Regions from separate parts of the Undibacterium sp. TJN19 genome, predicted to be linked through region 2. Evidence: riboswitches for the same ligand, from Rfam matches in the RefSeq annotation. Region 2 holds a riboswitch; the other holds the start of a gene.
What was found. A riboswitch is a leader RNA that binds a small molecule or an ion and turns the genes downstream of it on or off. The one in region 2 is predicted to bind thiamine pyrophosphate.
Positions count from the first base shown of each region.

Region 1: linked by a shared signal. The riboswitch ahead of thiC (phosphomethylpyrimidine synthase ThiC) and the one ahead of ACO0LH_RS20730 (TonB-dependent siderophore receptor) in region 2 are both predicted to bind thiamine pyrophosphate.

Region 1 is NZ_JBMPPL010000002.1:52,582-67,420, forward strand. Features, by position in the region: gene ACO0LH_RS08425 (valine--tRNA ligase) at 1-292, opposite strand, end outside; gene ACO0LH_RS08430 (hypothetical protein) at 508-870, shown strand; gene ACO0LH_RS08435 (ABC transporter substrate-binding protein) at 1,071-2,252, shown strand; gene ACO0LH_RS08440 (EAL domain-containing protein) at 2,438-7,006, shown strand; gene ACO0LH_RS08445 (diguanylate cyclase) at 7,243-9,285, shown strand; TPP riboswitch at 9,453-9,553, shown strand; gene thiC (phosphomethylpyrimidine synthase ThiC) at 9,630-11,543, shown strand; gene thiS (sulfur carrier protein ThiS) at 11,549-11,746, shown strand; gene ACO0LH_RS08460 (thiazole synthase) at 12,027-12,818, shown strand; gene thiD (bifunctional hydroxymethylpyrimidine kinase/phosphomethylpyrimidine kinase) at 12,818-13,636, shown strand; gene thiE (thiamine phosphate synthase) at 13,633-14,301, shown strand; gene ACO0LH_RS08475 (hypothetical protein) at 14,306-14,839, opposite strand, start outside.
Region 2 is NZ_JBMPPL010000008.1:192,777-207,615, reverse strand. Features, by position in the region: gene ACO0LH_RS20755 (segregation and condensation protein A) at 1-224, shown strand, start outside; gene panC (pantoate--beta-alanine ligase) at 268-1,107, shown strand; gene ACO0LH_RS20745 (cobalamin-binding protein) at 1,107-2,000, shown strand; gene rarD (EamA family transporter RarD) at 2,082-2,978, shown strand; gene ACO0LH_RS20735 (hypothetical protein) at 3,060-3,578, opposite strand; TPP riboswitch at 3,775-3,873, shown strand; gene ACO0LH_RS20730 (TonB-dependent siderophore receptor) at 3,932-6,052, shown strand; gene ACO0LH_RS20725 (CPBP family intramembrane glutamic endopeptidase) at 6,124-6,876, opposite strand; gene ACO0LH_RS20720 (TetR/AcrR family transcriptional regulator) at 7,018-7,569, opposite strand; gene ACO0LH_RS20715 (Ppx/GppA family phosphatase) at 7,938-9,395, opposite strand; gene ACO0LH_RS20710 (class I SAM-dependent methyltransferase) at 9,516-10,403, opposite strand; tRNA gene ACO0LH_RS20705 (tRNA-Lys) at 10,645-10,720, opposite strand; tRNA gene ACO0LH_RS20700 (tRNA-Lys) at 10,776-10,851, opposite strand; gene ybgF (tol-pal system protein YbgF) at 10,921-11,682, opposite strand; gene pal (peptidoglycan-associated lipoprotein Pal) at 11,784-12,314, opposite strand; gene tolB (Tol-Pal system beta propeller repeat protein TolB) at 12,347-13,594, opposite strand; gene ACO0LH_RS20680 (TonB C-terminal domain-containing protein) at 13,640-14,503, opposite strand; gene ACO0LH_RS20675 (VOC family protein) at 14,833-14,839, shown strand, end outside.

The DNA.
Region 1 (14,839 bases), on a different contig from region 2:
CATCGAGCTGGCGTTCCACCACGATTTGCGTGGCGATACCGGCATGGTCCGTGCCCGGCACCCAGGCCGTATTGTGACCGCGCATGCGGTAGTAGCGTGTCAGGCCGTCCATGATGGTCTGGTTGAAGGCGTGTCCCATATGCAGGGTGCCCGTCACGTTCGGCGGTGGCAGCTGTATCGAGAATGAGGGTTTGCCTTCATCCATGCCGGCGGCAAAATACCCACGTTTTTCCCACTCGCCACGCCAGGATTGTTCGATTTCTGCGGGCTCAAAAGACTTGGCTAATTCCATAATATGATCTGCGGTGATTGCTAAACCTTTGATTATAAGTGAGGTTAGTGGATAAGTCGGGTTTTACTGTTGCGATAGCTTGCTAAAAAGATAAATAAGCGAATTGATATCGTCGTTACCTGGCTGTTCAAAGCTAGCGTCCGGTTGCCTTTGCTCACCTGCTTATGTTGCTGTGGGGATTGGATTACCATGAACAGATAATAAAAAGAGACGCGATGAACGGAAGAGGAGTAAGCATTGAAGTCCATGACAGTGAGGCGCGCTTTACGAATCTGGCCGACTCAGTCACTGACACTCTCGACCCTGACCGTCTGCACAGAGGACAAAACAGTGAAGAATATCTGGCTTGTCACCACGACGTCATGTATGTGCGGATGCCGGATGGCAACCGTCCACCTTTCCAGGATTACATGACGCTGGATTTGACCATAAGCACACATAAAAAATCCGCTGGCTGGAATATCACTGGTTTTATTCGAAATATATTTAATGCTGGTGTACGTGAAACCAGCCCATTTACGACACCCTTTATCAATTTAGCAAATGACATGCCGCAGGCTGGAAGATTGGCGTTTTAACAGCTGGGTTATAAACTGTAATGGCATCCCTCAGCGTGATATTGCCATGTACTTTGTTAACAAAGATGACAAGTTGTTGTTTGACCAGCTAAACGACGGCGATGCGGCAACAGATTTTCATATGGACAACAGGCAAATCTGGTAATGTTTGCTGAAGAGAATCACGCTGTGCCTTGCTATGGAAAATTGTCAAAAGATTGATGCGACCTGATTTGTACTCGTTAACGCTTGCCAAGCCTGTTCTGCGTGCCTTGCGGTTTTGCTGTGCAGGCATGCTGCTGCTCGCCTGTGGTGCAAATATGGCGCAGGCACAAGCATGGCAAGCGGATTATGCAGAAAGTACGGCGCATGCTTTTCCTGAGATTGCCATGTTGCAAAATCAGGCCAGTCAGACCATTCATCAGACAGTGAATCAGCCACCTGCCATCGCGCAGGAACTGCGCATAGGCCGCACCTATGGCGAATACCTGGTATTTGCCGATGCTGTCAATCAGGCAAGGCGGCCGGACAGTTCGGCTACTGGCAGCCTGGCGGTGATATACCCTGATCTGGGTGAACCCTATCGTAGTATTTTCGCCAAGATCATTGAAGGCATAGAAGAAAAATCCAAATTGCCGGTGATCAGTATCCCCATTGGTCAGAAACTCGAAGCCAATGAGCTCAATGCGCAGTTAAAACGCAGTGGCGTCAAAGTCGTCATTGCGCTGGGCCGCCAGGGTATGAAACTGGCCAGTAGCCTCGACCGCGAGATCGCGATTGTGGTTGGTGGCGTGCTTAGCGTTCCGGAAAATGAAGGCCGTGCCATGACCGGTGTCAGTCTCATGCCGGATCCTGCACTACTGTTTTCACGGCTGAAAAGTATGTTGCCGAATGTGAAACGCGTGATTGTCGTCTACGACCCCAGAAATAATGAATGGCTGATCAAGCTGGCGCGTGATGCCGCCAAAGCCCAAGGGTTGGAACTGGTGACCTATGAGGCAAAAGACCTGGCGACAGCCGCGCATCAATATGAAAACGCTTTTGCCAATGCTGACAAGCGAGATGCCTTATGGCTGCCGCATGACGCCACTACGGTAGAAGAGGGTAGCATTATTCCGCTGGTTTTGCGCGAATCGTGGAGTCGTGGCATTCCCTTCTTTTCCAGTAGTTTTTTGCATGCAAAAAAGGGGGCCTTGTTTGCCCTGTATCCGAATAATCTGGAACTGGGCCATAGCCTGGCGCAGGCAGCCTATGGTGCGCTGACCGGTGATGGCCGCAAATCTGGTGTGTCGCTTTTGCGCGAAGTGCTGGTAGCCGTGAATTTGCGTACCGCCAGCCATATTGGCCTGAACATCGATTATCAAAGTCAGCGCAGTTTTGATTCTATTTTTCCAGAGCCATGAAGTCATGATAACAATGACTTCCCACGCAGCAGAAAGCCCTGGCCTTCAAGCATGCCTTATACCGCCCCGACGGGATAAGGTATGAGCTTGACTATTCTGAAACGAGTTGCTTTCATTGCTTTTATCAGCGCCAGCCATCAGGAACTGGCACGATATGGCAAGTCAGCAAGTATTTTGGTTAAAGCATGACTTTTTTTCGTAATTATTTCCGGCGCACGGGCTTTAGCCGCCAGTTGACCGTCATCATTACTGGTGCCATCCTGGTGCTGGCGGTGTTTTCGTCCATCATGAATTCCTGGCAGGCGAGCCACCGTATGCGCGCCTATTTTGTCGTACAGGGGCAGCAGGTAGCTGAAAATCTGGCACGCCAGAGCCGCCTGGCTTTGCTGTATCACTCGGCAGACAATGCGCGGGAAGTGGTCTCTACCACCCTGGCTTTCCCCGATGTGCTGCAAGTCGAAATTGCCAATGCCGATCACAAGATACTGCTGTCGCAAAGCAAACAGGGCGTGGTCTTGCCGCCCTTGAAAACACCACCTGTCAATTCCTTGCAAAGTGCCAGACTGGAACAGGAAAGCGATGAAGACTGGCGTTTCAGCGCGCCCGTGTTTGGAGGCGAAACCGAAGCCTCGCCTTTTGAAGTACAGGAAAGCAAGCCCCAGTTGCTGGGCTATGTGCATGTTGTGGTCGGCAAAAATACGCTGGATAAGCTGGTCTGGTCATTATTGGCCGGCAACCTTGCCATTACCCTGTCGTTTGCCTTGATACTGCTGGCAGTGATACGCCTGATGTCACGCCAGATGATACGGCCATTGAACGACTTGTCACGCCTGATGGGGCGGGCAGAAGCGGGTGAATCCGGCATGCGGGCGAAGCCGCAGGGCTCACGCGACATCATCGAAATGGCCAGTGCATTCAACCAGATGATGGCAGTGCTGGAAGAGCGGGAAGCCGAACTGAAACTGTCACGCGATCAGGCCCTGCATGCGGCAGTCATGAAGGCGCAGTTTGCTGCCACCGTCAGCCATGAGGTGCGTACTCCCTTGAATGGCGTCGTCGGCATGCTCGACATGCTGAAGGAAATGCGTCTGACCAAACCGCAGCGCGAATGTGTCGACGTGGCCTGGAGTTCTTCTCAGTCCTTGATCGAGTTGATCAACGATATTCTGGATTTTTCCAAAATGGAAGCAGGCAAGGTCGAGGTCGAAGAGATTGAATTCGACCTCAACAAACTGCTGGCAGAAGTCATCGAATTACTGGCCAAGTCGGCGCAGCAAAAAGGTTTGGAGCTGTCTTACCTGATCGCGCCTGAAGTGCCGCTACGCATCAAGAGTGACCCTTTGCGTTTGCGCCAGATACTGATCAACCTCATCGGTAATGCCATCAAATTTACCGAGCGTGGTGAAGTGGCTGTACGCGTCACGGCCAATCGTGATGATCAGCAACTGCATCTTCGCTTTGATGTCAGCGATACCGGCATAGGCATGACGCCTGAAGCTGTCGACAATGTCTTTGAATCTTTTGCACAGGCTGATCGTTCCACCACCCGTAAATATGGCGGTACCGGCCTTGGGCTGGCGATCTGCAAACAGCTGGTAGAATTGTTGCACGGTGAAATCGGCGTCAACAGCAGCCTTGGTAAGGGCAGCAATTTTTATTTCTCCATGCAATACGAGACCGTCATTCAGGACAATCCCGCCAGCGTCGTCAGTGATTTGCAGGATGAAAGGGTACTGGTAGTTGACGGCAGCGAGATCGTGCGCCGGTTTCTGGAGCAAAACCTGTCACGCCATGGCCTGATTTGCCGCACCGTTAATGACGGTCAGCAAGCCCTGCAAGAACTGGAGTTGTCTGCCAGAGCCGGTGCACCGTATTCGTTGTTGATCATGGATGTGACGGCGGTCGATGAAAATGGTGAGGACCTGGCGCAACGTCTGCGCGCTGACCGCAAGCACAGCGGTACGCGCTTGCTGGGGCTGGATCGCTATGGGGCACCGGTGGCAGAAAATACTACCACTGTCGAAATATGTCTTGGCAAGCCCGTACATATGGAGCGCGTGCTCGAAGCCATCAGGCATTTGCTGCTGGCGCAAGAAGTCGTTGGCTTTGTCGATACCGCATCTGCATCTGTGCTGTTGCAAGGCCAGCGCAGTCTGCATCACCCAAACACACAAGCCAGCCAGACCAGCCAACTCAGTCTGCCAGGTCTCCAGCATCAACACGGTCAGCGCGGTCATAATCAGCATAATCAGCCGGCCACCTGGCGTGTTCTCGTGGTGGAAGACAACCGCACCAACCAAATGGTTGCAGCGGGCATGCTGTCCCTGAATGTCTGCCACTGTGAATTTGCCGCCAATGGCCGTGAAGCGGTGGAAGCTGCCCGCCGTAATCGCTATGACTTGATATTGATGGATTGCAGCATGCCGGAAATGGATGGCTATGAAGCTACCGTCCGCATACGCAGTTATGAAGATGGCCTGGGGCGCCGCACACCCATCGTTGCCATGACAGCCAACACCCAGCGCGGGGATGCTGAGAAATGCCTGGCAATCGGCATGGATGATTATCTGGCAAAACCGATTACTCTGGTAGAACTGCGGCAAAAACTGGATCGCTGGCTGATACACGGCGGTGCCGCTGGTCGCGCCCTGAATGCAGAAGTCAGTATGCCTGCGCTTGACAACAGCCCGCTGGATCGCGTCGTGTTTGACAAATTGCGTGAAATTCTTGGACCTGGCTTGCAACAAACCGTCTCACTGTTTTTGGAAGATACGCCGCTGTACCTGGTGCAACTTGATCAGGCCTTGCAAAATGGTGACGCCGAACTGGTACGCGCGATGGCGCATTCCATCAAGGGCAGCAGTGGCAATCTCGGGGCGGTGAACCTGCAACAGTTCGCCAAGGAGATAGAACAGCTTGCAGTCGAAAAACTGCTGTCGGAAATACCACCGCTCTTATCGGGCCTGCATCAGTCATACGAAATGGTGGCGACAGAACTTGGCAACGAAGTGTTTCTGGAAGACCGCGATGCGGGTAGTAATACCCGCCATGTTGCCAAGGTGCTGGTGGTCGATGATGACCGCAGTACCCGCAGCACTTTGCGCCATACCCTGCAACGCGATGGCTTCAAGGTGGAAGAAGCCGCCGACGGTGCGCAGGCACTGCAAGTGCTGAAACGCATGCGCCCAGATGTGATTTTGATGGATGCCGTGATGCCGGTCATGGATGGTTTCACCGCCTGCGCATTGATACAGGAAATTCCGCATGGGCGCAGCATACCGGTGCTGATGATTACTGCACTGGAAGACAATAATTCGGTAGAGCGTGCCTTTGCTGCGGGGGCATGTGACTATATACCCAAGCCCATCCATTTCGCTGTATTGTCGCAGCGCGTGCGCCGTATCATCGAAGCCAACCAGGCAGAAAAACGCATACGTCATCTGGCCTTCAATGACGTATTGACGGGTTTGCCCAACCGTACCCAGTTTCTTGATCAGTTGGGGCGAAGGCTGGCGCTGGCGCAGGAAAACAGCGAAGCCGTCGCCGTCCTGTTCCTGGATCTCGACCGCTTTAAAAACGTCAATGACACGCTGGGCCATGATGTGGGTGACCGTCTGTTGATCGCGGTTGCCCAGCGCGTACGCCGCAGCGTGCGCAATGCCGATTGTGTGGCCCGCCTTGGTGGTGATGAATTTACCGTCGTACTCAGTGAACTGGCCGACCCGGCTGCGGCGGCATCAGCTGCGCAAAATATCTGCCGCACCCTGGCCAAGCCTTTCCAGATTGATGACCATGATATTTTCGTCACCGCCAGCATAGGCATTTCGATTTACCCAAATGACGGCACCGATGTCGGTACCCTGGTTAAGCATGCCGATACCGCGATGTACCGCGCCAAGAAAACCAATTCCGACTTCCAGTTTTTTGAAGCGGCGATGGAGCACACTATTTCAGAACGCCTGCGCCTGGAAACTGACTTGCGGCGCGCACTGGAACGCAAGGAGCTGGCCGTGTTTTACCAGCCACAGGCACGCATGGATACTGGTGAAATCATTGGTATGGAAGCGCTGGTGCGCTGGTTCCATCCCACCCGTGGCATGGTGTCGCCTCTGGAGTTTATTCCCATGGCAGAAGAAACCGGTTTGATCATCGAACTGGGTGAATGGGTATTGCGTACTGCCTGCACGCAACTGAAAGCCTGGATGCGCAATGACCGCCCTGAACTGAGGGTGGCGGTCAATCTGTCAGTCAGCCAGTTGCTGCAAAAAGATTTTGCTGCCACTGTTGAACAAGTGTTGGCCGATACAGGTTTGCCAGCAGCCATGCTGGAACTGGAAATCACCGAAAGCACCCTGATGGAACACGCGCAGGACACATTGGCCGCGCTGGATCGTTTGCGCAGCCTGGGTGTGCGGCTGACTATCGACGATTTTGGTACCGGCTATTCTTCGTTGTCGTACCTGAAGCGCTTCCCTGTCGATATCATCAAGATCGACCGCTCTTTTGTACGCGATATCCCTGGCGATGCCGACGATGCCGCTATTGTTACCGGCATTATTGCGCTGGCGCATAGTCTGCGTCTGGAAGTAGTAGCCGAAGGGGTGGAAAGCAAGGAGCAACTTGATTTCCTGCGTTCGAAATCTTGTGATATCTTGCAAGGCTTTTATTTAAGTAAAGCAATACCTGCGCAGCAGTTTGAAGACGAAATCCTGAATCAGACAGGTAATCTGATTATGGATCAGGAGCGCAAGTAGATAGCTGTAGCCCAGATACGGCAATGCCTGATTTGGTATGTCCGACACAGCTATTGTATTATTGTTTTTTATTATGTTTTTGCTTGGTCATATTTATTGGTGTTTCCATTTATAGCGTCAAACCGATGAGGGCTTGCATGTTCCAGCTTCAAATGTATCAATGCCGGAGTAGGCTACATGCCAGTATTGCCACGATTTGCGGCTGTACTTTTCTGGTACTCCTGCCCCTCTTGGCCATGCCTGCAAATGCGCAAGACAAGCAAAATACGCCAGATTTTTCCGAGATTGAAGTCATGCATACGCTGGCTGACAGAGACAACACTGCCGCCCTCAGACAATTACAGGAATACAAAGAAAAACTCGACAAAAATGCCGATTATGTCTTACGGGCAGAAGTCCTGAAGACCCTGATTGCTGTTCTGTATGATGCAGGAAAATTGAAGGAAGCCGATGCCACCAATGCAGAATTGTTGCAGTTGGCGAAAGCGCACAATGATACCGATATGATAGGCCTGGCCCTTATCGGAGAAGCTTTTCAATTGCTCGACAAAGGCAAGTTTGCGCAAGCACTGGTCAAACTCGGCGATATCCAGCAAAGCCTGCGTGACAGCAAAAATGCCGAAGTGTTGATGCGCCTGAATATTGCCTTTGGTACAGTGCAACTGGCGATAGGCAATTTTGATAAATCCTTACCTTATAGCCTGGAAGCCCTGCGCCTGGCTGATTTCATACCACGTCGCCAGCTACAGGCCAAACTGTATCGCATGGAATCCATCGCCCGCTTATACCTGAGTATGCACAATGCCGAAAAGGCGTTGGAAACTACCGATGAAGCGCTGGCAATGGCGCCAAAAATCGATACTCCAAAGACCATCGCCTCATTGTTCATGACACGTGGCCTGGCGCTTATTGACCTCAATAAGTACGCAGAAGCGCTGGAATCCTACAAAAAAGTAGTACAGATCGCCCAGGACGCAGGCATGCCTGGCGTAGAGGCCACCGCACTGGGAAATATTTCAGATTATTATCTGCATGTCCACAAGTACGCTGAAGCCGAAAGGGCGGCCCGGATGTCGCTGGAAAAAGCCCAGGTCATCGACGATAAATTTGCGATCGCCCTGGCCAAGGCAAATATAGGTTTCGGCCTGGCGGGGCAAAAGAAATTTAGTCAGGGCATCAGCTATATCAATGAAGCCAAGAAGTTTTTCATGGAAACCGGCTCCAAGTCGGATGTGGAAAACCTGCTCAGCGAAATCGGCAATATGTATGAAGCTGCTGACCTGCACAAGGAAGCCCTGGCGATAGTCCGCGAACAGCAAAAGCTCAGCGATGAATTGTTCCGTTCTGACCGTGCCCGTGCCGTGGCTACCTTGCAGGAACAATTCAATGCCCAGGAAAGACAAAAGCAGATTGAATTGCTGGCGCGGGAAAATCAGTTGAAAGATGCTGAAATCCAGAACCGGCGTTTGCAACAGGTTATCCTGGCACTGGCTGCGGTGGTCATGGTGATGGTTGGTGTCGTGATTTTTTTCCTGTATAAGCGTGTGCGCAAGACCAATGAGAAATTGATCGAGGTGAATCAGCAGCTTGAATTTCATGCCGTGCGCGACCCTTTGACGGGTTTGTATAACCGCCGTTCTTTTGTCGACCTGATGAAGGCGCGTATTATTCTGCCAGAAGGCGAACGACGTGAAGACAGTCTGGAAAATCCGGATTGCCTGATCTTGATGGACATTGATCATTTTAAAAATATCAATGACAACTACGGCCATGCTGCTGGTGACGCCGTGTTGATGGAAGTGGCGCATCGCCTGCGCAATACCGTGCGCGATACCGATATGGTCTTACGCTGGGGCGGTGAAGAATTTTTGATCTATTCACCCCGTTCCAACCCAGCACAATTGAAAAATCTGGTTGACCGCGTCTTGCGCACTATCGGCGAAGAAGGCATGGATGTCGATGGCAAAAAAGTACCGGTGACATTAACGGCCGGTTTCATTAGCCTGCCGTTTTCCGGTATGTCTGAAACCATTTGCAATTGGGAAAAAGCCTTGCAGATTGCTGATATGGCCTTATACCTGGGCAAGGTCAATGGCCGCAATCGTGCCTATGGCGTGACCCGTTTGTTAAAACCATATGCCGAAGCCTTGCCTGTACTGGATCATGATTTGTCCGCCGCCATCAAGGATGGCATGGTAGAACTGGCAGAAGTGCATGGCCCGGTAAAGGCCGCAGCAAATAATTTGCATGAGGCAACAGAAAATCCGGTGGCTGTTTAAGACCGTTGCGAAACTAAGATGGCCAGGCGGCAAGGCGACACAACAACGCCAGCTTAATTTCGCAACAACTTTTAAGTAGTCAGCAAGCCTTCAAATAAATAAGTAACACCTGCAATTCAAAAGTCGTATAATCTGCCGTCGTCGTCCTTATGCAAATAAGGGCTGCACAAAAATGCTAGGGGTCCTGCCATCATTTTGCTGGCGGGTGAGAAATACCCTCGAACCTGATCTGGATAATGCCAGCGAAGGGAAGCTGCCGAAGACTTCTTGCCACCTTTAATGTGCGCATACCGACTTTGGAAACTCCTTTGCTGGCTCCATGCCAACAAAGCAAAGGAGCCAAAATGAACGCCAACCCGCAATTCTTGTCCGCTACCGCGACGGTAGACGAGGCAGCCATACAACCACTGCCGAATTCCCGCAAGACCTATATACAGGGCAGCCGCCCCGATATCCGCGTACCCATGCGTGAAATCACACAGTCTGATACACCCGCCATGTTTGGATCGGAAAAAAATCCACCTATCTATGTCTACGATACCTCTGGTCCTTATACTGACCCTGAAGTAAAAATCGATATCCGTTCTGGCCTGGCATCAGTACGTGGTGCCTGGATAACAGAGCGCAATGACACTGAAGAGCTGACTGGCCCAAGCTCTGAGTATGGCATCGCCCGCCTGCACGACCCCAAACTGGCGGAGCTGCGCTTCAACCTGAAACGCCTGCCACGCCGCGCTCTGGCAGGTAAGAATGTCTCGCAAATGCACTATGCGCGCCAGGGCATCATCACGCCGGAAATGGAATTTGTTTCCATACGCGAAAACCTGCGCAGGAAAGAATACCTGGAAAACCTGAAAGCCTCTGGCCCCATGGGTAGCAAACTGGCAGAAGTCATGGGACGGCAGCATCCGGGTCAGTCTTTTGGTGCAGCGATACCTGAAGAGATCACACCAGAATTCGTGCGTTCAGAAATCGCCCGTGGCCGTGCGATTATCCCTGCCAATATCAACCACCCTGAAATCGAGCCTATGATCATAGGCCGTAATTTTCTGGTCAAAATCAATGCCAATATCGGCAATTCGGCAGTGACCTCTTCCATCGGTGAAGAAGTCGAAAAAATGACCTGGGCAATACGCTGGGGTGGCGACAATGTCATGGATCTTTCCACTGGCAAGCACATCCACGAAACCCGCGAATGGATCATCCGCAATTCACCCGTGCCTATCGGTACCGTGCCTATCTATCAGGCACTGGAAAAAGTGAATGGCAAGGCAGAAGACCTGACCTGGGAAATTTTCCGCGACACGCTGATCGAGCAAGCTGAGCAAGGCGTCGATTACTTCACCATCCACGCAGGCGTGCGTCTGCAATATGTGCCGATGACAGCCAAACGCCTGACCGGCATCGTTTCACGCGGTGGTTCCATCATGGCGAAATGGTGCCTGGCGCATCACAAAGAAAGCTTCCTGTACGAGCATTTTGAAGACATTTGCGAAATCATGAAAGCCTATGACGTGTCCTTCAGTCTTGGTGACGGCCTGCGTCCTGGTTCCATCTATGATGCCAATGATGAAGCGCAGTTGGGTGAATTGAAAACCCTGGGTGAACTGACGCAGATCGCCTGGAAGCATGATGTGCAGGTCATGATAGAAGGCCCCGGTCATGTGCCCATGCACCTCATTAAAGAAAACATGGACCTGCAACTGGAACAGTGCCATGAAGCACCTTTCTATACCCTGGGCCCTTTGACGACTGATATCGCCCCCGGCTACGATCACATCACCTCCGGCATCGGTGCTGCACAGATAGGCTGGTATGGCACGGCGATGTTGTGCTATGTGACACCGAAAGAGCATCTGGGTTTGCCCAACAAGGTCGATGTCAAGGACGGCATCATCACTTACAAAATCGCTGCCCACGCTGCCGACTTGGCAAAAGGCCATCCAGGTGCGCAGATACGTGACAATGCCCTGTCTAAGGCGCGCTTTGAATTCCGCTGGGAAGACCAGTTCAACATCGGTCTCGATCCCGACAAGGCACGCGAATTCCATGATGAAACCTTACCTAAAGACTCTGCAAAGGTTGCCCATTTCTGTTCCATGTGCGGCCCGCATTTCTGCTCGATGAAAATCACGCAGGAAGTACGCGACTATGCCAATGCGCAAGGTATCAGCGAGATACAGGCGCTGAAAAAAGGCATGGAAGTCAAAGCGGTTGAATTCATCAAATCCGGTGCAGAAATCTACAAGAAGCAATAGCCATCATGGAGATACAGCTTAATGGAGAAACGCGGCAATTGAGCAGTGCGCTGTTGGCAGATCTGATTGCTGAACTGAATCTGTCGCAGCAGGCGATTGCGGTGGCGGTGAACCGGCAGATTATTCCCAAGTCGCAGTGGGGAGTGCATCAGTTGCGCGAGCAAGATAATGTTGACGTTGTGCGTGCTATTGGTGGCGGTTGAGTTTTTAACCCCTTCCCCTTCAAGGGGAGGGGATATAGTCTTGTAGGTTGGGCTACGTTTCATCAGCCCAACACTCGCATTCAAATAACGTGCATGTTGATTTAAGGCCCGTGTTGGGCTGGTAAAGCGTAGCTTAGCGAGGCCCGGCCCAACCTACGAGGCCAATGGGTTCCCATCTCAACTCGAATTTCTTTAAGGGGGAAGGTCCGCAATTCAATTTGCACGAATATTTCCTTATAGGTACGCAAGTAAAAACAATTTCCCCAATGCGGAGAAAACAATGAACACAGAAAACAACCCAGGCTTAACCATAGCCGGCAAAACCTACCGCTCCCGCCTCCTGGTCGGCAGCGGTAAATACAAAGACCTCGAACAAACCCGGCTGGCAACGGAAGCCAGTGGTGCCGAGATCATTACGGTTGCAATACGCCGCGTGAATATAGGCCAGGACCCGAATGCACCAAGCCTGCTGGACGTCGTACCTCCCAGCAAATACACCATACTACCCAACTCAGCCGGTTGCTATAACGCCGAAGATGCGATCTACACCTTGCGACTGGGGCGTGAATTATTGGCTGGCCACAAGCTGTGCAAGCTGGAAGTACTGGGCGATGAGAAAACCCTGTTTCCGAATATGCCGGAAACCCTGAAAGCCGCTAAAACCCTGGTGCAGGATGGCTTTGACGTCATGGTGTATTGCAGTGACGACCCGATACAGGCGCGCATGCTGGAAGACATAGGCTGTGTCGCGATCATGCCGCTGGCTTCATTGATAGGATCGGGCATGGGTATTTTGAATCCCTGGAATCTGTCGCTGATTATTGATCAGGCCAAGGTGCCGGTACTGGTCGATGCCGGTGTTGGTACAGCGTCTGATGCAGCGATTGCCATGGAGCTTGGTTGCGACGGTGTATTAATGAATACTGCAATTGCCGGTGCCAAAGATCCGGTACGCATGGCGCGTGCCATGGGCCTGGCAGTAGAAGCTGGACGGGAAGCTTTTCTGGCGGGCCGCATGCCGCGCAAGTTTGCGGCTTCCCCATCTTCCCCCATGGCTGGCCGTATTGTTTGATGAAAGCGCTTAAGCGTCCCTGTGTACTGGTGTTTGCCGGGCATGACCCTAGTGGTGGTGCCGGCATACAGGCAGATATTGAAGCCGTTGCCGCGCAGGGCGCGCATGCCTTGCCGGTGATTACGGCATTGACGGTGCAAGACAATGACCATGCTTATGCCGTGCATGCAGTGGATGTGCAAATTATCTTGCAGCAAGCCATGACGCTGGTTGCCAAGATACCGGTCCGGGTTGTCAAACTGGGCATCGTCGCGCACAAGAAAAATGCCACGGCGATAGCGAGTTTCATCCAGAAAATGAAACAGCAGCAGTCTGATGTGCAAGTCATCGTTGACCCGGTACTGGGCAGTGGTCATGGCGATAGTTTGTCGCTTGATGATGCGGTAGTAGCGATTGCGCCTTTATTGAAAGTGGCGACGCTGATCACGCCCAATTTGCCAGAACTGAAACGCCTGTCACCGCAGGGCCATGACATACAGGCGCAAGTGGCAAGCCTGATGCAAAATACAAGCGCTGATGTCTTGCTGAAAGGTGGGCATGCAACAGAAGCACAGGTAAAAAATATCTGGTTCCAGCATGGGCAATGGCAGAGGCCGCAAGAATGGCAGTGGCCGCGCTTACCTGGAGAGTTTCACGGCAGTGGCTGCACGCTGGCATCTGCAATCGCCGGGCAACTGGCAAATGGTGTTGCGCTGGCAGATGCTTTGCAACAAGCACAAAGCTATACCCAGCATAGCCTGCAACAGGCTTATGCGATCGCCGCAGGCCAGCTTATCCCGGCGCGTCAACCCTTATTGAATACGAGAAAAAAATCATGAATTCACCAGACGTTCAAGACGCAGGGAAAAATCCATTACAGGGATTGTATATCGTCACACCTGACTGGGATGATACGGCACAATTGCTGGCCGTTACAGAACAGGCTTTGCTTGGCGGCGCGAACATTGTGCAATACCGCCACAAGACCGCCAGCCCGGCCTTGCGCCGTGAGCAGGCTGAAGCATTGTTGAGCCTGTGCCGCCGTTTTGGCAAACCCTTCATCATCAATGACCATCTGGAGCTGTGTCTGGCACTTGATGCCGATGGCCTGCATGTAGGCGGCACGGATATCTCGGTCGCGCAAGCGCGGGAGAAACTGGGTGCAGGCAAGATACTGGGGGCATCCTGCTATGGCGATCTGGAACTGGCACGCACTGCCGTTCAAGGCGGTGCAAGCTATATTGCCTTCGGCGGTTTCTATCCATCGCGTATCAAGAAATATGCGGTGACGACACCCTCCAGCATCGTTGGTGAGGCCGTTGAAGAATTTGATTCGCCAAACGTGGTCATCGGCGGCATGACACTGGAAAACTGCCAGCCCCTGCTGGCCCAGGGTGCTGACATGGTGGCGGTCATCAGCAGCGTATATATGACAGAACAGCCGCAGCAGGCAGCGCGTGCGTTTTCAGATTTGTTCTCTGCGCGTGATCAGCAATACAGGTAGGGACTCAGGGCTTGATCGTACTACCACTGGCGTCTTTGCTGGTTTCCTTATCAACTGGTGTTGTTGTCGGTTGCTCCAGGGTTTCTACCTTCAATAACTCTGCCGTGGTGAGGATGCCGACACTGACGGCATCATGGCCTTCTATGATTTCGCATTGGCGCGGGTTGACCAAAGTACCTTCGCCGCAGAAGCGGATATTGCCCTTTTTCGCATTCGCGCCCGGGTAATAGAAAAACATCATGTCATTCGCTTTTTTGATATACAAAGCCTGATCCAGCAATTCTTCCGGGAACTTGCCCTGCGTAGCTTTAAGCAGCCATTCGCGCATTTTGGGAATGAGTTCAGTGACTATTTCCCTGGTTTGCTGGTTGTGCGGGCCATGAAAACCCAGGTGAGTTTGCGCGAGATCGTTCCCGGCCAGCATCTGTCTTTCAATGCCTGACATGAAAATGATGGCGCAGGCTGAAAAACAGCTTCCCCTGACGGCGGTATTGATTTTCCTGGCAGTGATCAGGTAAGAAATATTATAGGCTGCATA
Region 2 (14,839 bases):
GCGAAGAATTGTCAGTGCGCGAGCATATGACGGGCATTTTACGTAAATTGCAATCAGCCAAATTCGTTGAATTTTCTGATTTGTTTGATCCCAGCCGTGGCGCGCCTGTACTGGTCGTCAATTTTGTGGCGCTGCTGGAACTAGCCAAAGAAACGCTGATAGAAATCACCCAGGCAGAAGCATTTGCGCCCATCTACGTGCGTCTGGCGTATTCGCCAGCCTGATTGCCATTCAATAAAAAAAACCTACCCAACATAGGGCAGCAACATGAAAATCATTTCCTCCATTGAAGAATTGCGCGACCAGTTAAGTGGGCAACTTCGCACTGCTTTTGTACCAACCATGGGCAATCTCCACGAAGGGCATTTATCCCTGATGCGCCTGGCAAAAAAACATGGTGACCCAGTCGTGGCATCGATTTTTGTCAACCGCCTGCAATTTGGCCCCAACGAAGATTTCGACAAATACCCGCGTACCTTTCAGGCTGACGTAGAAAAACTGGAAAAAGAAGGCGTGTACGTCTTGTTTGCTCCAACCGAAAAAGACCTGTACCCGGAACCGCAAGAATATCGCGTACGCCCACCGGATGACCTGGGCAATATTCTGGAAGGCGAATTCCGTCCAGGTTTCTTTACCGGTGTCACTACCGTGGTACTGAAGCTGTTTTCCTGCGTGCAGCCACGCGTGGCCGTATTTGGCAAGAAAGATTACCAGCAACTGATGATCGTCCGTAACATGAGCAAACAGTTTGCCCTGCCAACTGAAATCATCGCGGCGGACACCTATCGTGCCGAAGATGGCCTGGCCCTGTCTTCACGCAATATGTATCTGTCACCCGAAGAACGCGCTGAAGCACCTGCCCTGTACCAGGCGCTGAATGACGTTGCCAATGAAGTGCGTGGCGGCCATCTGGATATGTTTGAACTGGAACGTCGGGCCATGGCGAAACTGGATGAACGCCACTGGAAACCTGATTACATTTCCATACGCAAGCGCGCTGATTTGCAACCACCATCCGCTGGTGACATCGCCCAGCAAGCGCCGCTGGTGGTCGTCGCTGCCGCCAAACTGGGTAACACCCGCCTGATCGACAATCTGGAAATCTGATGTCGATATTTTGCCCGGCCCTGCGCATTGCCAGCCTTACTGCCCTGCTTAGCCTGTTTGCCAGCGCCGCGCAAGCCGGTATTACGGTCACAGATGATTCCCAGCGTCAGATCACGCTGGAGCAACCGGCGCAACGCATCGTCAGCCTGGCTCCGCATGTGACCGAGTTATTGTTTGAAGCTGGTGCGGCAAAAAATATAGTCGCTGTGACGGATTACAGCGACTATCCAGAAGCGGCAAAAAAATTGCCGTCGATAGGTAATATTTTTGCGCTGGATCTGGAGCGCCTGCTGGCAATCAAGCCGGATTTGGTCGTCATCTGGGGCACCGGCAATGCAAAGGTATTGGCAAACAAATTGCGCAGCAACCATATTACCGTGTTTGAAAGCGAACCACGCGATTTCGACATGGTGGCAACATCCATAGAAAGACTGGCGATACTGGCAGGAACAGAAACAGCAGGCAAGGCTGCCGCAGAAAGATTTCGCACCCGCCTCGCCAGCCTGCGCAAAACCTATCAGTTACCCGCATCTGCCACCCCGGTCAGCGTGTTCTACCAAATGGTGCGCAAACCCCTGATGACACTCAATGATGATCACATGGTGTCTTCTGCGATACGCCTGTGCGGTGGCAGGAATGTCTTTGGCAAGCTGAAAGAACTCAGTTCCACCATCACCACGGAAGCAGTGCTGGCTGCCAATCCCGACATGATGCTGACCAGCGGAGAAAGCACCGATGCACTGTCAGACTGGCAGCAGTTTTCGATATTGACCGCAGTGCGCAAGAATAATTTTTACGCTGTCAAAGGCGACTGGCTCAATCGCGCCGGGCCACGCATACTCGATGGTACTGAAGCCCTGTGCAAACACATCGCAACAGCCAGGGCAAAATAGCCCTGCCCTGCAAGCATTCGTCTTTACAGCGATAATAAGAATCCGGCTTGCAAGTGCAAGCGTATTTTTTGATTGTCACTCATGCGTCAAGGCATTTTGTTTGCAGGCTCCGCTTATTTGCTATGGGGTCTGTTTCCTATCTATTTCAAGGCACTGCACGAAGTCCCCGCACTGGAAATTTTATTAAATCGCATGGTGTGGTCATTGCTGTTCCTGGCTGGCGTGCTGACCTGGCGCAAGCAATGGGGATGGATCAGGCCAGCATTTCGCCAGCCTAAACTTATTGCCGGCTTCGCCCTGAGCGCCCTGCTTTTATCTGCCAACTGGTTCGTCTATATCTGGGCAGTCAATAGTGGGCATGTGATAGATGCCAGCCTTGGCTATTTCATTACACCGCTGGTCAATATCCTGATCGGCTCGCTCTTGCTGCGCGAACGACTGCGCCCAGGTCAGTGGATAGCCGTTGCCCTGGCCGCGTTTGGGGTTGCCTGGTTAACGTTCCAGACCGGGCACTTGCCATGGATAGGCCTGGTACTTGCCATCACGTTCGGCAGCTATGGCTTATTGCGCAAGACCTCAGCACTGGGTGCGTTGGAAGGCTTGTCGCTGGAAACTGCCCTGCTGTTTCCTTTTGCCTTTGGCTATCTGATCTGGATGGGCATGCAAGGTCACAATGCCTTTATTGCCGGCGCTGCGAACATCAAGCTGCTCATCCTGCTGAGCGGCCCCATCACCGCCATCCCCCTGCTCTTGTTTGCAGCAGGTGCGCGTCGCATACCAATGACGACGCTGGGCTTGCTGCAATATATGTCGCCCCTCATACAATTGCTGTTGGGCGTGTGGCTATACCACGAACCTTTTGATACCCACAAACTGGCTGGTTTTATCGCCATCTGGGCTGCCCTGGTCGTGTATTCAGCTGAAGGATTGTGGAAGAACTTCAGGACACAAAAGAGCATCGTCAAACAAACAGCCTAGCCTGCCGTTTTCATCTGTAATTTGCCAGCCTGCCGCTTTTACTATTGCGAGGTCTTGCAAAGACATCGCAGGCGCCCTGCTTCAATGGGATGTCGTCAGGGTGATATGCAACGGATAATTCATCTTGCAAGCCTGGCCTTTACAGATTGCTGGCTTGAATTGCTCATTCATCAGCTCCATGGCAACCAGCTGCGACATGCGGGCATCAGGTGACTTGACAACGCCTACTGAGGTCGGCTTACCTTCTTCATTGATTTCAGCAAAAATGACTAATTCACCCTGCAAATGCAATGCATCCTGGCCTTTTGCGATCACACGGTATAAGTCCTTGACCCCATTCAAAGGATAAGGTGGTTCGTCTGCTTCATCCATTTTTTCATAACGGGACTTCACCAGCTTTTTTTGTTCCGGCGTCAAGTCAGCATACGCTTTATTGATGGGCACATTCAAACCGGTCACGGCATTTCGCTGGATATTTGAGCCGGTTGATGCACGCTCCTGTTTCAGATTGAATTCGGGCGCACTAACCGGCTGCTGCGCATATGCCGCGACCGCATTCAAGGCAGCCAGGCTGAATATTATTTTAACGAAGGCAGACATAGGGATCTCATAGTAGGCAAGGCAAATTAACAGGCGTAGCTTGATATATTAAACGCAATGTTTTCAATTATACAAATACTTGTCTGAAAAGTCATTCTCATAATGATTTCGCGTATTTATGGACACGCCATAAAATGCCGGACACCAGTACCGTCGCCCCAGCGCAAGGCACACCGCTCATTTCATGTTAAAGTAGCGGCTTGGCTAGGGGTCCTGGAAATAGTGTTTCCGGGTGAGAGAGTCCCTTCTACCTGATCTGGATAATGCCAGCGAAGGGAAGCGCAAAGTCCCGTCAAATCCGATTCTTTGTTTGCTCCCGCGCTGTCATGCCACAACGCACTACTGAGCAAATCATGTCAAACATCACGTTTCGCCCGAGCACTATTGCCATTTCTATCGCACTGGCCTATGTAGCACTGCCGTCAGTCTATGCCCAAAGCACAGAAAAATCCTTGCCGGAAGTCACCATCACAGGCAGCAAAACCACAGAGCCCAAGGCAGAGCGCAGCAAAACAGCTGGCTTTATCGAAACACCACTGGTTGATACGCCGTTTTCAGTTAACGTCATGACCAGCAGCCAGATGCAGGATTTGCGTGTGCGTCAGACCAGCGATGCGATGAAATTTGATGCCAGCGTCAACGATGCCTATAACGCGATCGGCTATGCAGAACAATTTTCCATACGCGGTTTTGCACTCGATAACTCATCAAGCTATCGCAAGGATGGCTTCGCCATACCTGGTGATGCCTCAATCCCGCTGGAAAACAAGGAACGCATAGAAGTATTAAAAGGTATTGCCGGTTTCCAGGCAGGCTTTGCAACACCAGGCGGCATCATCAATTATGTGACCAAGCGCCCAACGACTGCGCCCTTGCGTTCAATCACGATGGAAATCAGTGAGCGCGGCACTCTGTATGGCGCAGCCGATATCAGCGATAATTCCAGCGACAGGCAATTTGGTTTCCGCATCAACGCTGCTGGTGAGCGTTTGCGCTCCTATGTGAAAGGTGCAAATGGCGAGCGCCAGTTTATCTCTGGTGCATTTGACTGGCACATTAGCCCACAGGCCCTGCTGCAAATTGATGCAGATTACCAGCATAAATCACAGTTGTCTGTCCCTGGTTTTCAATTGTTCAACGGCACAGATTTGCCGCGTGGCGTACCTGCTGACCTGATGCTTAATGAGCAACCCTGGGCAAGGCCGGTTGATACACGCAACAGCAATCTGGGTCTGCGATTTGAATATCAGTTGAATACGGACTGGCGCATGTCGCTGGCGGCGAATAAGCACGAATTCAAGCGTGATGATTACACAGCCTTCCCTTACGGCTGTGGCTCAGCCAATTTGTACCCTGGTTATTGCGCGAACGGTGACTATGATGTGTACGACTATCAAAGCGTCAATGAATCCAAATCATTATGGGGTACGCAGGCGCTGCTGAACGGTAAATTTGCTACTGATGGCTTACGCCATGAATTTGCTGTTGGCCTCAGTAACTCACAAAGACGTGATTACTATGGTGATTATGTGTACGACTATGTGGGCACGAGCAATTTGTTCCACCCCGTCGTCGTTCCGCCTTCAATGAACAAAACCGGCCCGGTCTTTTTGCGCCGTACAGATAAGGAATGGTCAGCATTTGTTCAGGACATCATCAGCTTGCAAGACAATCTGAAATTGCATCTTGGCTTGCGTCAGTTGCATATCTCACGCACACAGTTTGACAATCCGGGCTACGACCAGAGCAAGTTTTTATCTACTGCGGCTATCGTTTTCAATCCAGTTCAAACGGTTTCGCTGTATGGCAGTTTCGCGCAAGGTCTGGAGCACGGCGGCATTGCGCCTTTTGGCACCAGCAATGCCAATCAGATGCTGGACCCTGGCAAATCGACACAGTTTGAAATTGGCGTCAAAGCCGATGTCCAGCGCAATCTGAATTTGTCGGCTGCGATTTTCCGCATCAAGAAACCACTGGAATATACCAATGCCAGCAACATCTATGTCAGCAATGGTGAAGCACTGCATACCGGGCTGGAACTGTCGGCACAGGGTAAGTTACTGCCACAACTGAATCTGGGTGCCAGCCTGACTGCACTGGATGCCAAGCAGCAAAATACCGGCATCAGCAGCCTTGACGGCAAGCGTGTCATGAATGTGCCGCGATTGAAATCTTCGGTCTATCTGGATTATGCCGTCGCAGAAATCAAGGGGCTGAATTTGAACAGTACCTGGCAATATGCATCGAGCAAAGCCTTCAGCCCTGACAATACCGTCAGCGTGCCTGGCTATCATGTATTGAACCTGGGTGCACGTTATACGACGCAAATTGGCAGCACCGCGACGACCCTGCGCTTTAACATCGACAATGCACTGGATAAATTTTACTGGCGTGACGTGACGCAATCACTGGGCGGCTATTTGTTCCCGGGTGCACCGCGTACTTATAAAGTATCAGCGCAATTTGATTTCTGACAGATTCAAAATTTCGAGGTAGATTCACAAAAAGACAGATTTGAAAATCTGTCTCTTTTTATTTCACAGGACTACCAATTTGCACCGATGAATCCGAATCCGGCAAGAATATCCCAGCCAGCATGCTCAATAATACCAGCGCGGATATTGCCGCGCCATTTTGCCAGAATACCCAGGAACAGGCCGTGCAACACGATTGCCAATACCGAGCTAAGTCCTTCGTAAGCATGTCCAATACCGAACAGGATGGCCTGGAGCACGATGGCGACACCGACGTTTCCCGTCATTGAAGTAAGCTGGCGTTGAAGATAACCACGAAACACGATCTCTTCACATATGCCCGCGCTGATAGATAAGCATATCCAGGCACTTATACCAAAGAAACCCGTCGGCTGTGAAGAAAGAATCGGATTGCCTGCCTGCGAAGCCTGGTCCGGCAAGAGCGTGTGCACACCATATGAACATGCATAAATCAGTGCGAATGCCAGTGCTGCATACGCGCAATCACTGAAAATTTTATGCAGTTTGAAGCTCGTTAATCCAAAAAATTCCAGCACAGAATGACCATAATCTTTCATGCCTTTGTAAATGAAAAATGCCCAATACCAAAGCACGCAGATCATGACCAGGTTGGTCTTGAGCATTTGATTCGAATCAGGTATCTGTTTGGCTGCCCCAGTGTTTGAAGAGTTCATCACACCAGCCACCAGTAAGATCATGACGATGCCAAACAGCATCAAGGTGTGCCGGGGTGAGGCCAATAATTTCTTAGGGTTGTCTATTGTTTCTACTACATTTGCCGGGGTGTTATTGATGCTGTTCATGTCAGGCACGTCCTTATGCTGGTTAGTATCATGCGTAATAAAACATTCGAAGGTCTGTATTGATTGAAATTTGTTAGCTTGCCTGGCTTCGCCACATCTTCAGCGCGACCACCGATGCAGTGTCCACAAATAGAGAAATGCTTACTTGCTGAATTTTCCTGAGTGCTGACTTAACAGGGAGACGAAGAATTTCAATGCGGCAGTAGTCCGATCAAGGTCACCTGTACTCATGTATTCCAGCACCAGGCCATCGATCACGCCACTGCACAGGGTGGCAATGGTGCGACGCTGGGCTGACTCAGGTATGCCATGCTCCAGCACGTCCAGCCAGCTGGAACTGGTATCGGACAAGAATTGCGCATAGATGGCAGGGTTTTGCATTGCCAGTACCTGGACTTCAAATAGCAGGCGCACATAACGGATGTTTTCTTTATCGGTAATCCAGCTCCAGAACGATTCCATGCTCGCTTCACCGCGATTTGCCTGCATCATTTTCATCACTGATAGTTGTACACGCGAACGCACCTCTTCCATCACCACCGTGATCAGCTTTTCCTTGGACTCGAAGTGGTAGATCAGTAATCGCGCACTGGTCCCGATATGCTCCGCCAGCGGCCGCAACGATAGCTCTGCCAGGCCATGTTCCAGAAAATAATTAAGCGCGTTGTCGCGCAGTTCATCTCGTCTATTCATGAAACGAATGTTACATGAAACATTCGTTTCATACAATGATCAATGAAATATTTTTTTTAAGTATTTCAAACAAAGCGCTTTGTGCCGCCCACTGTCGTCGCAATCTACCGCATGACATACTGCCATCACTATCAGCCTGGTTACGAATAATCGGTTTGTGCGGTTTCGACCGCTTCATGACTGACTCTGGGTTTCACATACGGGATCGGGATATGGGACGAAGATGGGGGATGGGAGATAGAAAATCGGCAAAGCAGACATAGGCTGAAGGTCATACTCCAAAAGTCTGACACTATCTAGCGCCAGCTTGAAGAGATCGCATTACTCAAAAAAAAAGACAGGTTGCAAACCTGTCTTTTTCGGAGGCGTTAAACACTCGCCCTGACCAGAAAATCAATGCCGATTTCACGCCAAGACTCGATTTCCTTTTGCAGCCAGTACGCGACTGTCGGGTGGACTGTCACCCAGTCGCGTTTCATTTCCAGCTCGATACGACCTTTCATTTTCAGGCGTATATCCTCAAAATCAATTTCTGCACGTGAATGCATGAGCATGACCGATAAACGCAGGGCCAATACTGCCTTGGCAAAATCCTGGTCTGCCAGGCCGTCACCGATCTTGCGCAGATTACCTTTCTGGCTCAGTATCAGCTTGCTCATGACTCTTTGTTCGCGTGTGGTAAAGCCTGCCATGTCGGCATTTTCTATCATATAGGCACCATGCTTGTGATAACCCGTATGCGAAATCACCATACCAACTTCATGCAGGGTCGCACTCCATTGCAATAAGCGCACATAGGTTTCCGAAGCTGGCTTCAATTGCTGATACAAGGACTTCACCATGTCCGCCACGCGGTTGGCGCGTGACAGGTCTGTGTGGAACAGGCTTGCCACTTTATGCACGGCAGTTTCGCGGCGATCGCGTTTGGTGGCACGCAAATACAGATCCCACATCACCCCCATACGCAAACCGGCTTCTATAGGCTGCAAGACCGCGATATTGAATTCGGTCAGCAAGCCTATCAGTATCGCCAGCCCACCGACCACCATGGCCACGCGCTCAGGTTTGATGCCACTTAATTCCAGTTGATCAATGCGGCCAGACTGCACGCAATACTGCTTTAGCGCATTCAGGCTTTTCAAGGTCAATGTCCCATCACCCAGGCCACCTTTGCTGATCGCATCGGAAATGGCACGCATGGTGCCAGAGGAACCATAGGCTTTGCGCCAGTGCTCAGGTTGATACGGTGGTGCCGCATCTTCAAACATCGAACGTGCCGATAAAATGGCGGCTTCAAAAGCGGCATCGGTCAGCCGCCCGTCAGGGAAAAAACTGGCACTATGCCTGACCGTGCCTATGCTAAATGACTCAACTTTGACAATCTCGTGGCCACGGCCAAGTATGACCTCGGTGGAACCGCCGCCGATATCAAGCACCAGGCGGCGCTCGCCCGGAACCGCAACAGCATTTGATACGCCCATATAGATGAGGCGGCCCTCTTCTTCCCCGGAAATCACTTCGATGGGGCAGCCTATGGCAGCTTCTGCCAGGGGTAACAGGACGTGGGCGTTTTTAGCGATGCGTATGGTATTGGTAGCCACCACACGCAGGCTTTCTACTGGATAGGCGTTGAGAATTTCACGAAAGCGCACCAGGCAGGACACTGCCTTCTGTATCGCCTCTGGCGTCAAATTACCATTCTTGTCCAGACCTGCGGCCAGGCGTATCGGGTCACGCGCGCTCTTGATGACCTTGATCACATCACCCTCGTGGCGGGCGATGTGCATACGAAAACTGTTGGAACCCAGATCAACGGCGGCCAGCATGTTTTCTATCCTTTTCTGAAATGAGGTAAAGACGTGTACGAAACAAATTAAGCATAAATGATATTAATCATTTTTTATGACCGGTCAGTGACTATTTCCGTCATTGTCCTGAAAACGACGCTATTGCACGAAAAACCGTCTTTCCATGGCTTCCAGCCCTGTTGTTTTCAGGACTTCAGCCAGACGCTCTGCCGGCCGCCTGGCAGGCAGGTTTTTATATTCTGCCACGATGAGTTCGTTTTTCATCGAATGTTCCCATCCTACCAATTCCGTAACACGTACCTGGTAACCATGTGCCTCCAGTTGCAAACAGCGCAGTACATTGGTGATCTGGCTGCCAAATTCACGCGTGTGGATAGGATGACGCCACATTTCCGACAAGGCATTATTTTTCACCGCATCGCCTTTGGCCTTGCGCAGTTCTGCCGCCACTTCTGCCTGACAACAGGGCACCAGCACCATGAATTGCGCCTTCTTCTTCAACGCAAACTGTATGGCATCATCTGTCGCCGTATCGCAGGCATGCAGAGCTGTGACGATATCAATTTTTTCCGGCAAGGCATCAGAAGTGATGGAATCAGCCACCGACAAATTGAGAAAAGACATACCAGGAAAATCCAGGCGCTGCGCCAGCTCTGTCGAGCGTTGCACCAGTTCATCACGCGTTTCTATGCCATAGATCCTGGCCTTGCTTTGCGCCTGCGCTGACTTGAAGAACAGGTCATACAAGATGAAGCCCAGATAAGACTTGCCGGCGCCATGATCAACCAGGCTGATATCAGCATGATCCTCTTGCAGCTTCAGCAACAGAGGCTCAATGAATTGATACAAATGATAAACCTGCTTGAGTTTGCGGCGGCTGTCCTGGTTCATCTTGCCATCACGCGTCAGGATGTGTAGCTCTTTGAGCAATTCCAGTGACTGGCCTTCACGAATCTCGTGTTTTTCCTGCGATTGTTTCGCCTCTGTTGTTTTCTTCACTTCAGTTCTATCTGTTTTCTTTTTCATATTGTGACGCTCGTAGAGAGAAAAGGCATGCAATCACTGACTTAAAGGGATGAAAGCATGCTGATTATGATCCACCATAACAACTTCGTTAATTGAAATCAAACTGAAACAGAATTAAGCTAAAATAATCTGGCAGGACTTAGTGGCAAAAAAGCATGGCAGGCACAAACCATGAACTGCCATTGAACAGTCTTCTGAAAAACAAAAAAGGACTCAGGCTTTATACCTGAGTCCTCTGTTTTGGTAGGCCGTGCGGGATTCGAACCTGCGACCAACGGATTAAAAGTCCGCTGCTCTACCAGCTGAGCTAACGACCCAAAACTGCTAAAAAAGATAAAGACTTAGATGTTGACCTAAGTCTTTTTGTATTCGTGGTAGGCCGTGCGGGATTCGAACCTGCGACCAACGGATTAAAAGTCCGCTGCTCTACCAGCTGAGCTAACGACCCGAAAGACCGAGATTATAGTAGGTTTCAGGTACCCTGTCAACGCTGCTGCCAGATTATCGGCCTTGCGGCTTACTTCAGGCCAGACAGGCGGTTCTTGGCAGCCTGTGCAGCTTCGGTCTCAGGATATTGCACAATCACATTTTCAAGGACTTTTTTGGCCGCTGCTTTTTCTTTCAGCTCGACATGGCAGGTTGCGATATTGAGCATCGCATCTGGTGCCTTGGGATGGTCAGGATAATTCTTGACCAGTTGCTGCATGGCTGAAATCGTATTGCGGCAATCACGTTGCGCATAATACGAATTGCCCAGCCAGTATTGGGCAGAGCCTGCATAGGCTGATTGCGGGTAGTTCACCATGAAGCTGGAAAATGCAGTCGCTGCATTTTTATAATCCGCTGACTTGAATAAAGTCATGGCTGCGTCGAAGACGCGCTGTTCATTGACATCGACAGTGGCTTCCTTGCCATCCACCGTCATGCGCTTGGGTTCAAGCTTGCGCACACGATTATCCAGGTCGACATAAAAATCCTGCTGGCGGCGCTGGGTGTTGGCAAGGTCATTGGTCAATACTTCAATCTGACCACGCAGCTTGGCGATTTCACTACGCAACAACTCGTTTTCATTTGCCAGTTCAAGTGCGGTATTTTTATCTGCCTTGGTTTCCAGTTTGGAGTCGAGCCTGGAATTGACAGCATCAATTTTGGCACGCAGATCAAGTATTGCTTTACGCGCTTCATCATCATCAAAAATGCCGGCAGAGGCAACGGTAGGAGCCAACACAGCAGCGAATGCTACCGCGATGAATGACGCATGTATGGATTTGAGTTTCATGGCGATCTGTAAAAGATTGAAGCACACCGGATGAACGACTGCGTATCCGGTGTCAAGCGCGAAAGAAAGCCCTGGAAGAGGGCTTTCAGGCGCAGTGAAAATTACTTGTAAATAATGTCAGAGCGACGGTTTTCTGCCCAGGACGCTTCATCGCTGCCAGTTGCTTTTGGTTTTTCTTTACCCAAAGAAACGGCTTCGATTTGTGCTTCAGACACGCCCAGCAAAGCTAAAGCCTTGCGAACCGCTTCGGCACGTTTCTGACCCAGCGCCAGGTTGTATTCACGGCCGCCACGCTCATCGGTATTACCCTGGATCAGGATGCCACGGCCTTTGTTGGCGATCAGATATTTCGCATGCGCTTCGACGACAGGCTTGAACTCGTCTTTAACAACATAGCTATCATAGTCAAAATAAATACTGCGCTTGGCCAAAGCACCTTGCGTCAGTGGGTCAACGGTTGTTGTCACTGTCTTTACCGCATTGGGGTCAGCCTGATTGTTTGTCGTCGTCGTTTGTGTTGATCTTTCTTCGACTTTTTTTTCTTCCAGTGGCACTTTGGAAGCACAGGCAGTCATTAACACGACACTGGAAATCAATATGGCCAGAGTCTTGGATTGGGATGTGAAGCGCATTTTCTCTCCTGATTAATTAAGTTAAGTACTGCTTATTTCATGAAAGGACCCCAGGTGGGCTCCCGAATATCTCCGGCCTGGACCGTCAATTTTTGCTTCACCTTACCATCTACTGAGACTACTGCAAGCGAACCGCGGCGACCTGATTCCGTGGCATACATGATGTAGCGACCATTGGGTGAAAAGCTTGGTGACTCGTCTTTGGTGGTATCTGACAGTCTTTGTTCCTGTCCGTTCGCCAAATCCATTGCATACAGCTGGAATTTGCCGTCACGACGTGAAATATAAGCCAAAGTCTTGCCATCTGGAGAAATTCTTGGGGTGATATTATATGTGCCACTAAAAGTCACGCGCTTTGGCTCACCACCTGCCGTACTGATCTTGTAGATCTGAGGGCCACCACTACGGTCGCTCAGGAAATAAATCGACTGTCCATCTGCCGAAAATTGCGGCTCGGTGTCAATACCCGCACTGCTTGTCAGTTTTTGCAGGCCACTGCCATTGGCATTCACCGTAAAAATCTGAGTCTGCCCATCTCGCGACAGAGCGACTGCCAGTTTGCTGCCATCAGACGACCAGGAAGGTGCCGAATTGCTGCCCTTGAAGTTGGCAATGATCGTACGTTCCCCCGTGATCAGGTTTTGCACCCAGATCACCGGCTTGCGCGATTCAAAAGATACATAGGCCACTTTGGTGCCATCAGGCGACCAGGCTGGCGAAATGATGGGTTCAGGAGAACGCAAGGCTACCTTGATACCCTCGCCATCTGCATCGGCAACTTCCAGGCGATATTCGGAACCAGACTTGGTTACATAGGCGATACGGGTAGAAAACACACCACGCACGCCAGTCAATTTTTCATAAATATCGTCAGCAATGCGATGTGCTGTCAGACGTATATTGGCCGGTGGCGCAGAAACCGAAAAACCGGAAAGTGTCGCCGATTTCACGGTATCAAACAATTTATAGCGTACGTCAAAACGACCATCGCTCAGGCTTTGCACGCTGCCGACAACCAATGCATCAGCACCTTTTGATTTCCAGTCACCAAAATTGACTGCTGCGGTTTCATTGAGAACGACACCGGCATCAATGATCTTGAAGTAACCGCTACGTGCCAGGTCATCCTTGATGATACTGGTTACTTGCTGGGGTGTTAATGCCTCATCAGTAAACCCAGCCACTGCAATGGGTATCTGCGTGGCAACACCAGCAACTTCAACCCGGATCTGTGATTGGGCAGACGCCTGCAAAGTCATGCTACCTATGGCAGCAAGCATCGAACTGATCGCAATTTTTTTTAACAGTGACATCATGAGTATGTTTTATTCCTTCATCTTGTGACTTAGCAAGAAATTAGCCGGAACCTCGCCGGATTTATCGCGCGGGAACGGAGCCGATTTTCTTATACCCTCAGCGACAGCCTCATCAAAGTTGAGATTGCCGGAAGATTTGGTTTTGCGTATTGCACCACGGAGTGATCCATCTGGCAATAGGTCAATGCTGTATTCGACTGTAGGATTAGCGCTCGTGCTATCACCTTCAATGAAAACAGTGTTGGAACGCACTTTGGCACTGACTTTTGCTGCCCAGCCAGGATCACCATGGTTATTACCTGTTGATTTTGCAGCAGTTCCCGTACCGCCGCTGCCGGTGTTGGCTGCCTGGTTACTTAATCTCGCCATTTGCTCTTTGAAAAGCTTGTCATTGGCCAACTTTTCCTTGGCTTGTAATTTCTTCTTATCGGCTTCATCCAATGCCAGCTTTTCAGCCTTGCGTTTTTGCTCGGCCAATTTTTCCTGTTGTTCTTCCTTGCGTTTCTTCTCGTCGAGTTCGCGCTGGCGCTCTTCTTCTTTTTTCTTCTCGATTAATTTACGCTTTTTTTCTTGCGCAATAGCGATTTCAGGATCTTCCTGCTGCACTTCTTCTTTGACCGGCGGTGGCGGTGGTTTCGGTTTTTCTTCTACGACTGGTTCAGGCACGGGCACAGGCTTGGGGGCTGCTTCACGGTAAGTCAAGTCCCAGACTTCTGCTTCAACGGCGGTACTTTCCTGATTTTGCCAGCGTATGCCCACCCATAAAAAGCCAAGCAAAAGCATATGCACTAACGCAGCCAGTGCGATAGAACGCCATTGGCTGGATTGTCTTTTGTTAAACCCTGTGTGTGCTTGGTTTGAAACCTGATTCATAGTCTATGAGACTCACCATGTCCAACTTGGTTCCTGCCAGAACCCAGATTGATGATGGAAATGCCAATCATTAATGTTGTAACAGCTGAAATTATAAACTGCATTGCAGCATTTTCCCCTGTCTTCGTATTCTAAGGGCAAACAAAATAATGATCAAAAAAACAATGCGTGTAAAATTCGGTATGATTTTCTCTTTTTAGCTTAGCGCGAGCTGGCGCATCAAGGGGTCAAATCATGATGCCTGGCAAGAATGCGTCCGTCTATCCTTTACTGCTTAGGTGAACACAGCGCAGCTTTTCTTTTATCCGTTTCAAGACTCAAGGAAGATTATGCCAA